Regions from separate parts of the Tepidicaulis sp. genome, predicted to be linked through region 2. Evidence: predicted binding sites of a transcription regulator. Region 2 holds the regulator's gene; the other holds the start of a gene.

Evidence for each region. Region 2 encodes LexA, which represses DNA repair genes until DNA is damaged. Its sites were predicted from a motif close to TGTTCNNNNTGTGTTCNG; they were not measured.
Region 1: a site for LexA is predicted at 3,677-3,694, ahead of ACOQOT_RS03990 (TIGR04283 family arsenosugar biosynthesis glycosyltransferase). Genes of this name have one in related genera too.

Annotation. Positions count from the first base shown of each region.
Region 1 covers NZ_OZ244942.1:843,701-849,442, reverse strand. Annotated here, with positions in the region: gene ACOQOT_RS04015 (lytic transglycosylase domain-containing protein) at 1-17, shown strand, start outside; gene moaB (molybdenum cofactor biosynthesis protein B) at 107-646, shown strand; gene ACOQOT_RS04005 (methyl-accepting chemotaxis protein) at 650-1,333, opposite strand; gene ACOQOT_RS04000 (class I SAM-dependent methyltransferase) at 1,500-2,258, opposite strand; gene ACOQOT_RS03995 (TIGR04282 family arsenosugar biosynthesis glycosyltransferase) at 2,255-2,851, opposite strand; gene ACOQOT_RS03990 (TIGR04283 family arsenosugar biosynthesis glycosyltransferase) at 2,891-3,586, opposite strand; gene ACOQOT_RS03985 (PA0069 family radical SAM protein) at 3,830-4,894, shown strand; gene ACOQOT_RS03980 (hypothetical protein) at 4,925-5,242, opposite strand; gene ACOQOT_RS03975 (ribonuclease HII) at 5,382-5,742, shown strand, end outside.
Region 2 covers NZ_OZ244942.1:1,475,229-1,480,970, reverse strand. Annotated here, with positions in the region: gene trpC (indole-3-glycerol phosphate synthase TrpC) at 1-542, shown strand, start outside; gene ACOQOT_RS06935 (GNAT family N-acetyltransferase) at 547-1,056, shown strand; gene moaC (cyclic pyranopterin monophosphate synthase MoaC) at 1,059-1,538, shown strand; gene glp (gephyrin-like molybdotransferase Glp) at 1,549-2,751, shown strand; gene lexA (transcriptional repressor LexA) at 2,842-3,543, shown strand; gene ACOQOT_RS06915 (ComEC/Rec2 family competence protein) at 3,555-5,609, opposite strand.

The DNA.
Region 1 (5,742 bases), 630 kb from region 2:
CAAGCCTTCAGCCTTAAAGCGCTTCTCACGCAATAGAGATAGCCAAGGCCTTTGAGCGGGAGGGCCCGGCCCCTATATTCGGGGCCGGAAACAAAGGAGCCCCCGCATGCCCGGTATCGATGAAAGCCGCGAGTTCATTCCCGTCCGTATTGCCGTTCTGACCGTTTCGGATACGCGCGGCCTTGATGAGGACAAGTCCGGCGACACGCTGGTGAGCAGGCTGACGGAAGCCGGGCACATTCTGGCGGACCGCGCCATCGTCAAAGACGACATGGCCGCCATTACCAGCCAGCTGCAAAAATGGATCGCGGATAAGGATGTGGATGTCGTCATCTCCACCGGCGGCACGGGCCTGACCGGGCGCGATGTGACGCCGGAAGCCTTTCATTCGGTCTATGAGAAAGAGATCGAAGGCTTTGCCGCCCTCTTCCACCAGATCAGCTATGAGAAGATCGGCACCTCGACCATTCAGTCGCGGGCAACGGCGGGGGTTTCCCACGGCACCTATCTTTTCGCCCTGCCCGGCTCCACCGGCGCCTGCAAGGACGGCTGGGACGGGATTTTGAAATATCAGCTCGATTACCGCTACCGGCCCTGCAATTTCGTCGAGATCATGCCGCGCCTCGAAGAGCACCGGCGCAAGTAAGCCTTAACCTGTATGGTCGAGATGCTTCATGATCTGCGCCGTGGAATGGGCGGCATCCTCGCTTAAAGAACGTATTTCACTCGCGATAACGGCAAAGCCCTTGCCGCTGTCACCGGCATGCGCCGCTTCTATCGTGGCGTTGAGGGAAATGAGTTTGACCTTAGCGCTAACCTCGCTGACAGCGCGCGCGGCGGCGAGCATGGTATCGCGGGACTGTCTTTCTTTTTCACTGCGCTCTTCAAGACAGCCTTTCAACGTCTGGCCCACCCCTTCGGTGATACGGTTGAGGGCGCCGAGCACATCTTCGGCGACGAAATAGACAAGTTCCGAAAAACTATTTCCGCACGTGCTGCGCCCCTTCTCTTCAAGCGTGAGGGCCATTTGTTGTGCTTCGCGCAGAAAGCGGGAAACGGTTTCCACATCTTCGCGCGGCAGGGCACCGGTCTGGGCAAGCAGCAATGCGGCTTCTTTTGGAATGCCAAGCGCGGGTGAACCCCGGCGCAGCGTTTCCCATATCTCCTCAAATTCGGTAAGCGCGCTTTTATAGAGTGCCACGGCGCGCCTATCACCTGCATGCACCGCTTGCAGGCCCGCCATGGCAAGGCGGTGCGAGAGCATGCGCATCTTGCCGGAAAGATTGATGAGGGAGCTCAGTGCATCTTCTATCGGGATGTCTTTGTCTTGCATGGCGCACTCCAAACGGGGGACTGAACCATCCCCTTGCATTTTCCGTGCAAGAACGGCGCGCGCTTGGCGCGGCGGAAAATCGCTTAGCACCATCATGAGCTGATGAGGATTTGTGCAAAAGCTGCCACAAAACGGGCAAGAGAACGCCCTTTAACCGCGCGTAAACTCAAAGAGCACGAAGAACGAAAAAACAGTAGCCGTACTGATCCTGAAAACGTTCGAAGAGCTCCATCTCTTCTTCCTGCTCTTTGAAGACGGCCAGCGCCTCGGGCGCGCCTGCGTAGTCGGGCAGCAGCTCTCTTATGCGGGTCTTCATAGGCTCATAATATTCCGCCCACCAATCATCCTCGGTGAGCCAGTGCGTGCCAAGCACCTCGAAACCTGCACGCTGCGCCCGCGCGGCATTTTCGGCAAGCGTTCCCATGGACGGATAAGCTTCATCCCAGAAGTGCCGGATTTCGAGCGAGGGCTCGCCGGTTTTCCAAACACAGTCGGAGATCACCGCATAGCGGCCCGGCGCAAGGAACGGGCGCCAGTGGGCAAGCCCTTCTTCAAAACCCAAATTGTAGATCGCCCCTTCCGACCAGATGAGATCGAAAACGCCCTGGGGCAGATGCAGGTCTTCGAAATCGCCGCAAAGCGTGCGCAGCCTCGTTTCCGGTACGCCTTCGCCTTCCGCATTGGCTTCGAGCTTATCCAGAAACGGCTTCATGATGTCGACGGCGGTAACGCGCCCGTCCGTCAGGCGCAACAGTTCCAGCGTTGCAGCCCCCTGGCCTGCGCCAAGGTCGAGGATTTCAGGCTCGCTCGGCAATGGCGGCAGCAGCTTGAAGGCGGCGCGCGTCGCCTCCCGCGAACCCGGGCCGTTGCGCGGCAGGCCGAGCTGAATTTCCATGAAGACTTTGAACGGATCGATATCGCTCATCGCTTCGCTTTCTTGCGCCAGGCGTGAAAATCGGCGCCGGTATCGATATCGGGCAAAGCTTCGAGCAGTGCCACGCGGGCGCCTTTCAGATTGGCGAGCGTATCATCCAACGTCGTTTCGCTCGACCAGCGCACCTGACCGAAAATTTCCGGAACGCGGGGAAAACGCTTGAGGCCGACGAGCCAATAGCCGCCATCTTCCGCCGGGCCGAAAACCGCATCATGCGAGCCGAGCGCCTTGAAGGCCGCTGCAATGTGCCGGCTTTCGATGTCCGGTATGTCCCCGCCGATCATGACAATGGGGCCCGGCGCAAGGGAGCGCATGAGATGGCCCATGCGCGCGCCGAGATCCCCGCCCCCTTGCGCCACGAGCGGTAGATGGGGCGGGAAGAAGCCCGGCTCGTCCACCGCGCTGTCGGGCGCAACGGCAAGAAGCGTTTGCCAGCGCGGGTCCTGCCCCAGCTTGCGCATAAGTGCGGCGGAGGCGGTTTTATAAAAGCGCAGCGCCTCGACCGCGCCGATATCGCGCGCTAGGCGCGTTTTTACCTGCCCGAGCCGCGGCAGCTTGGACATAATGACGAGTTGCGGTGTCACTCTTTGTCTATCCCGATCTTGCGCATGGGCCCTGCACGCTTACCCGTAAAGCCGGGCAAGAACGCGCGGCGGCACGCGCAAATAATAAAGCGAGAGGAGGCCGAGATTGCGCAAAGCGCGCAGGAAAAAGCCGCTGCGCACATAGCGCTCCGGGCTCGTCACGGCCTGTGAGCGCAGCAGCACGAGACGCTTGCGCCCGATCCGGCGCACCAGATCCACATCTTCCATCAGCGGCAATTCCTTAAAGCCGCCGAGCTTCTTGTAATAGGCCTTGGAAATCACAAGGCCCTGATCGCCGTAAGGCAGGCGGAACAGCGCGCAGCGCAGCGCCACCATCTTTTCCATGAAACGCGCCTTGCCGGAAAAATCATCGAGGGCAAAACGGAAAGCCGCCGCAACCTCCCCGTCCTTCCAGCGCCCGCGCTCCACATGCTCGAACCATTTGCGCAGCTCGTCTTCCCAGCCCGGCGTCAGCACCGTGTCGGCGTGCAGAAAGAGCAGCCAATCGGCGCGCGCCGCCTTGGCGCCTTCGGCAAGCTGCGTGCCGCGCCCGCGCGGCCCGGCGATGAACTGGCAGCCCGCCGCATCGGCAATCTCCTCCGTCTTATCGGTGGAGCTGCCATCGGCGATGATCACCTCGCGCACCAGCCCCTGCACCGTCGCATCGATCAGGCTGTTCAAGGTGCGCGTCAGCGTCTTTTCGGCATTCAATGTGGGTATGACAACACTCAGCATGGCGCGGACTATAGCGGGAAGCCCTGCCACAGTTCGAGGGAAAGGCGCGGAAAATCACGCTGTTTTCAGCACTGTTTCCGCCTCGAAAAATGTTCTTGTTTTGTTCTATGCGTTCTGTATATTTTCCTCATGACGACGGACACTGGAAAACGCCCCGGCCCCGCACCCGCCTTCCCCCGGGCGGCGCGGCAGCCGCAGCATCCCCACCCGCAGCATCTGGAGGCAGGCACCCCCCTCCGCCAGATGCCGATGCACGGCCGCCGCGGCCGGGGCGCGCTTTCCAATCAAAGCGGGCGTTTCGAAAAACTTGCCTATGCGCCCGTCGATGACGGCTGGGACAATCTGGAAGACCTGCCGCCGCTGCGCAGCTGCGTGACGGCGGAAAGCCCGCGCAAGATTTTGACGCGCAACACCTCGCCCGACATTCCCTTCGACCGCTCCATCAACCCTTACCGGGGCTGCGAGCATGGCTGTGTTTACTGCTTTGCGCGGCCCACCCATGCCTATATGGGCCTTTCGCCGGGGCTCGACTTCGAAAGCCGGCTCTTTGCGAAACCGAATGCCGCCCAGCTTCTGGAAAAGGAACTGCGCGCGAAGAATTACAGCTGCCAGCCCATCGCCATCGGCACGAATACGGACCCCTATCAGCCCATCGAGCGGGAATACCGGATCATGCGCCAGGTGCTCGAAGTGCTGGAGGCTTATAATCATCCCGTCTCGATCGTCACGAAATCGGCGCTGGTGACACGGGATATCGACATTCTCTCGGCCATGGCACAGCGCGGCCTTGCCAAGGTGGCGGTTTCCGTCACCACGCTCGATGCCAAACTTGCCCGGGCGATGGAGCCGCGCGCCTCCACCCCGTCAAAGCGCATGGCGGCACTGGAAATGCTTTCGGCGGCGGACATTCCGACCGCCGTGATGATCGCGCCCGTCATTCCCGCGCTCAACGATCATGAGCTTGAAAAGATCATGACGGGGGCAGCGCTCGCCGGTGTTAAGGCCGCCAACTACATTCTGCTGCGCCTTCCTTTGGAGATCAGCGATCTTTTCAAGGAATGGCTGGAAGAAAATGCGCCGGATAAAGCAAAGCATGTACTTTCCGTGCTGCGGCAAATGCGCGGCGGCAAGGACTATGACGCCGAATGGGGCAAACGCATGCGCGGCGAGGGGCCTTTCGCCTGGATGCTGAAGCGGCGGTTTGAAATCGCCGCCCGCAAACACGGGCTCACCCGCCCGCGCTTCGAGCTCGATTGCAGCCAGTTCAAGCCTCCGGCACATAAAGGCGAGCAACTCAGTTTTTTCTGAGCCGCCCGCCTCTAAACTCAAAGAAAGCGCCTACCAGGTGCAGATGATCTTGCCGTCTTTCACGCGCGAAACATGGCCAGCCTTCAGCCCGCCGAAACCTGCCGTCAGAAAACTGTCCTTTGCCCGCTGGCTGTCGAAATACCAGCGCGACCCGCAGCGCTCGACATAATGATGGCGGCTGCCGTCATGCTTGCGCACATCGTAGAGAATGCTCGTGCCGCCGCCGCGCATGATATAGCGCTCGGAAGCTTCTGCTTCCGGCGCAAAGGCCGCGATGCTTATGACCGCAAAGGCCAAGGCGATGAAAGAACGCAAAAAAGAGGACGTCTTGCATGTGATGGTCGTCATGGCACCGGCTCCCGTATCTGCCAAAATAAACGTCACGTCTTGAGTGGAGATGATCATTCGGGAAGACCGGCAGCAAGCTGTACACTTGCACTAGAACGGCTTACTCAGAGACAGAGTAAAGATGGCAAGGAAGCAAGACATGCAGGTAACCGCGCGTGAGCCTGACGGCCCGACGCTCGAGCTTGAGAAAAAGGCAGGCTTTCCGGCAAAGCGCATTGCCGGGGTCGATGAAGCCGGACGCGGGCCTTTGGCAGGCCCCGTGGTTGCCGCCGCAGTGCTGCTCGATCCTGCCGCCATTCCGGATGGTCTCAACGATTCCAAGAAGCTGAGCGCGGCAAAGCGCGAAAAGCTTTTCGAGGAAATCTGCGCGTCAAGCCGTTATGCCATCGCGCTCGGCGCGGTCGAGGAAATCGACCGGCTCAACATCCATCACGCCACCTTGCAGACCATGAAGCGCGCCGTGGAAGCGCTGCCGATCTCCCCCGACCATGTTCTGGTCG
Region 2 (5,742 bases):
CCTGTCTTTCCATTCTCACCGACACGCCATCCTTTCAGGGCGCGCCGGAATATCTCGTCGCTGCCCGCGCGGCAACCGCCCTGCCCGTCATCCGCAAGGATTTCATGTACGACACCTATCAGGTGGCCGAGGCGCGGGCGCTGGGCGCGGATTGCATTCTCATCATCATGGCGGCGGTCAGCGACGCACAGGCGCTCGAACTCGAAAGCGCCGCCCACGGCTATGACATGGACGTGCTGGTGGAAGTGCATAACGAGGAAGAGCTGGAACGCGCAGGCGCGCTTTCCTCGCCGCTGCTCGGCATCAATAACCGGAATTTGAAGACCTTTGAGACGACATTGGAGACGACAAAGCGTCTCGTACCCTTTGTCCCCAAAGGCAAACTGATTGTCGGGGAAAGCGGCCTCAACACGCCCGCTGATCTTGCCATGCTTTCCGCTTGCGGCGTGAACAGCTTTTTGATCGGGGAAAGCCTGATGCGTCAGGCGGATGTGGAACAGGCGACGCGCACATTGCTGCATAGGCAAGAAATGAGAGCCTGACCCGATGAGCTACGAAATTCGCCTTGCCACACTTGACGATGTTCCCGCTCTCGGCCCCGTCGAGGTGGCGGCGGGACAGCTCTTCAAGACCGTCGGCATGGGGCATCTTTCGCATAAATTCATGGAACCGGAAATGGCGGCCGCCTTCGTGCGGGCCAAAGGCTGTTTCGTGGCCGAGGCGGAAGACGGCGCGCTGGCCGGTTTTGCCATGTCCGCGCCGCTCGACCATTCGGTCTTCATCCATGAAATTTCCGTCGATACCGCCCATGGCCGGCAAGGGCTCGGAGGGAGGCTTATCGGCGCCGTTTCCGACTGGGCCAAAGCCCTCGGCAAACCGGCGGTGACGCTTTCCACCTTCACGGACGTGCCCTGGAATGCGCCTTATTATGGCCGCCAGGGATTTTCGGTGGTAGAGCGGGAGGACTGGTCGCCGGCCTTCTTCATCATTCATGCGCATGAAGAAGAAAGCGGCCTTCCCATCGACCGGCGCTGTTTTATGCGCAAGGAGCTTTAAGCATGGCGGGCAAGCTTTCCCATCTCGATGACAAGGGCGCGGCGCATATGGTCGATGTTTCGGCCAAGGATGTGACGCAGCGCACCGCAACCGCCAAAGGGCGCATCGAAATGGCACCGGAAACGCTTGCCCTCATTCTCGACAACAAGATCACCAAGGGAAACGTCATCGAGATCGCGCGCCTTGCCGGGATCATGGCGGCGAAAAAGACCGCGGACCTCATTCCGCTCTGCCATCCCTTGATGCTTTCCAAAGTCTCCGTCGAACTTGAAGCCGACAAGGAGGCCTCTGCCATCGAGGTGAGCGCCACGGTGAAAGTGAGCGGGCAGACGGGCGTCGAGATGGAAGCGCTGACCGCCGTCAATGTTGCGTGCCTGACGATCTACGACATGGCGAAAGCGGTGGACCGGGGCATGCGCATCACCGACATTCGCCTGACGCATAAATCGGGCGGTAAATCCGGCACCTTTGAGGCCGGCTAAAAGGTTCCTCATGGCTCTTCTTCCCGTTGCCGACGCGATCGAGAAAATCGGCGCTGCTATTGCCCCGCTTGAAGCGGAGCGCATTCCGCTCGCCGAAGCGGGCCACCGGGTGCTCGCCCGCGATCTTGCCGCTTTGCGCACGCAGCCCCCTTTCGATGCCTCGGCCATGGACGGCTATGCGCTGAGGGCAGAAGACGCCGCCAAGGTGCCGGCGGAGCTGAAAGTGATCGGTGAAGCACCGGCCGGGCGCGCCTTTGAGAGCAAAGTAGGCTCCGGCGAGGCGGTGCGTATTTTCACCGGCGGGCCGCTGCCTGAGGGCGCCGACACTATCGTCATTCAGGAAGATACGGAGCGCAGCGGCGACACCGTGCGCATTCTGGAAGCGGCCGTCCCCGGCAAACATATCCGCCGCGCCGGGCTCGATTTTAGCGAAGGAGAAAGCGTGCTTAAACAAGGCGCGCTGCTCGGACCCGCCGCGCTCTCCCTTGCCGCCGCTGCGAACCATACTGCGCTCGATGTTTACCGGCGCCCGCGCGTTGCATTTTTTGCGACGGGCGATGAGCTGGTGCCTCCGGGCGAGGAGCCGGGCCCTTCGCAAATCGTCGCCTCGACGGGCGCGGGCCTTGCCGCCCTCATCCGCCGCTGCGGCGGCGTGCCGCTCGATCTTGGGATTGCACGGGACAACCGGGAAAGCCTTCTGGAAAAAGCGGACGCTACAAAAGACGCCGACATGGTGGTGACGCTGGGCGGAGCCTCGGTCGGTGAGCACGATCTCGTGCAGGATGTGCTGGGCGGCGCCGGGCTCGACGTCGCCTTCTGGCGCATTGCCATGCGCCCAGGCAAGCCCTTGATGTTCGGTGCGCTCTCGGGAAAACCTTTTCTCGGCCTGCCGGGCAATCCCGTCTCCGCGCTTGTCTGCGCCGAGCTTTTCCTCAGCGCCGCGCTGATGCGCCTTCAGGGGCGGCAAGCGGCGCACCCCCGGCTTTTGCCCGCCCGCCTTGCCGTGCCGCTCAAAGCCAATGACACGCGCCAGGACTACATCCGCGCTGCGCTTGAGGAGGAGGACGGGGAATGGCGCGCCAAGCCGCTTTCCGTTCAGGACAGTTCCATGCTTTCCGGCCTTGCCCGCGCGGGCTGCCTTATCGTGCGTCCGCCCCATGCGGCAGCCGCGGAAACCGGGGCGCTGGTTAATGTCCTCCCCCTTGAAGGGTAATTTTATCCACAGAAGGGTTGACGCGGAAAAAGAACCAAACTAGAACAAGTGAAATGTTTATCGTTTGTTCTAGATATTGGGGCCGCACCCATGCTCACACGCAAACAGCATGAACTTCTTATGTTCATCAACGAACGCCTGAAAGAAACGGGCGTTGCGCCTTCCTTCGACGAAATGAAGGAAGCGCTGAATTTGCGCTCGAAATCGGGCATTCACCGGCTCATCACAGCGCTGGAAGAGCGCGGCTTTATCCGCCGCCTCGCCCACCGGGCCCGGGCGCTGGAAGTGCTGAAACTGCCCGATGCGGCGGCCCCGAGCCTGGCGCGCGGGCGCGGCTTCGAGCCGGAGGTGATCGAGGGCGGCGGCGCCCCCGCTGCGAGCCTGGCACCCGCCCCTGCCAATGAGAACGATGCCCTACCCGTCTCCGTCATGGGCCGGATTGCCGCCGGTACGCCGATCGAGGCGCTGCAGGAGGAAAGCCATCAGGTTTCCGTACCGCTTGCCATGCTCTCCAACGGCGAGCATTACGCGTTGGAAGTCAAAGGCGATTCCATGATCGAGGCCGGCATTCTGGACGGCGACACCGTGATCATTCAGCGCTGCGATACGGCCAATAATGGGGAGATCGTTGTGGCGCTGGTCGATGGCTACGAAGCAACCTTGAAGCGCCTGCGCCGGAAAGGCGATTCCATTGCGCTGGAAGCGGCGAACCCTGCCTATGAAACGCGGATCTTCGGCCCGGACCGGGTGAAGGTTCAGGGCCGCCTTGTCGGCCTAATGCGCCGCTACTAAGCGCCTGCAAACTACCAGGGGCGTGTCCAGGGCCGGATGCCCTGCACGCCCCTTACCGTTTCCACTGTCAGCTTTCCCTCATTCCAATAAAGCGCCTGCGTGCCCGTGCGCGATAAATCGCCGTAATCGAGCACCAGCCGGGCATGGCAGGCTTTATCATCAAGCCCCCATCCCACATCTTTTTCCATCACAATAATGTCTGCCCACGGACAATCCTCAAGCAGTGCCCGCTCGTCTTTGATGTGAGCGATGCGCGGGGCGCCCGGCGCTTCATAGAGACAGGAAAGCCCGTCGCAGCGCCAGGGCGTCTCTTCCGCCGCCGCGCGGGGGCTGCGGGTGTCGCCTTCCTCCCGCAGCCAGATGGAAGCCTGAAAGGCCGGGCGCGATGCATTGAGGATGAGCTTGCCGTCTTCGCCCCGCACCGCAATAAGGCGGGCATTTTCGGATATGAGAATATCGGGGCGCGGCGCAAGCGCCCAAAGAAGAAGCCCGCCCGCAAGAAAGAGGCTGCCGGCAAAGCGGACCCGCCCCTTCCATAAGGCAAGCCAGAGCCCGCCCAAAGTGACGAGCCCCAAGGCGGCCTCCGGTCCGCCCGGCACGCCGCGCACCGCGCCCGGCCACGCGGCAACGGTGGCAGCAGCAGCAAGCAATCCTTCAAGCCCGAGCTCCATAATGGCGAGCGGCCAGGCCTCGAGCCCGAAAGGCATGAGCGCGAAAGCGGCAACGGCAAAAGGCATGACGAGCAGCGCGACAAGCGGCATGGCAAGGAGATTGCCTGCGAGGCCATAGGCGGCGACACGGTTGAAGTGGAACGCGGCAAAGGGTGCCGTGGCGAGCCCGGCAATGAAACTCGTCAGCAAGAGCCCGGCCCCATAAAGCAGCGCAAGCTGCAGCGGCCCGCGGGCGCGCCAATCCGCGAGCAAAGCATTGAGCTGCGCGGCGCGGGTTTCATACACCGCAACCAGTGCCGTCACGGCGGCAAAGGACATTTGAAAACCGGCAGAGAGCACGCTTTCGGGCCGGAGCACCAGAAGCGCAAAAGCGGCAAGCGCCACATTGCGCATGGTCATGGCCGGCCGGTCGAGCATGAGCGAGAGCAGCACAAGCGCGATCATGATGAAGGCGCGCTGGGTCGCCGTGCTCATGCCGGAAATGACGAGATAGGCGGCGGCACCTGCAAGCGCGAGCCCGGCCGCCCATTTCTTCACCGGGTAATGCAGCGCAAGGCGCGGCACCAGCGCCATGAGAAGGCGCAAGCCTCCGAAGAGCGCGCCCGTCAGCAGCGCCATGTGAAGACCGGAAATCGCCAGCACATGGGCAAGGCCCGAGGCGCGCAAATTTTCTTCCACCTCTTGCGGCAAATAAGCCCGCTCGCCGGTCATCAGCGCAACGGCGACCGCGCCGGTGTCGGGCGACATGGCGGCGAGCACCCGCGCGCCGATAGCCTGGCGCAGCGCATGCAGTGCTCTACGGGCGGCAACAAACACGCCCTCCGCCTCTCCCTGGATTTCCGGCGCGCCCAGCATGACGCCGCCCGCGCCGATCCCCTCGAACCAGAGCACCCTGCCGTAATCGAACCCGCCGGGCGCGGCAGGCAGGCTATTGGGCCAAAGCTTCACCGGCCCTTCGATCCGGTCACCGGGCCGCAGCGCCAGCGCGCGCGGGTCCGAGCCCCGGTAGGTGAGGCGAACCTTGCGGGGCGGGTCCGGCACATGTTCCAGCGCCTCGATCTCTACATCGGCGCGCAGCCGCCCGTCGCCCTCCCGGCTCACCGCGCTCACCGTGCCCTGCAAAATGCCGTAGGAGAGCTCACCCGTGAGCGGGGAATGATCGATAATGCTGACGCGCAGCCCCGCGAGCGCAAAGCCGAGCGCGGCAAGCCCCGCCGCTATGAGCGCAAGGCGCAAGAGCGGGCGCGCCGCAAGGCGCCACTGAGCCAGGAACGCGGCAAGGGCAAGGAGCGCCGCCCAGCCCCAGGCCGGCTCGAACCGCAGGCTAAAATAAAGGAGAATCCCGAGCCCCAGGAAAACCGGCGCCCAGAGGCCGAACCTCTCCGATTCCCGCAAGAGCCCGTGCCATAGGGAAAAAACCGGGCCGGAGAGCCCCCTCCAGGTCCGCCCCAGCCCCCACCTCCCGGACCCGGCGGGCCAAATATCTCCGGTACCTAGCGCGATATCCCCCTCCTCAAGAACAAATCGC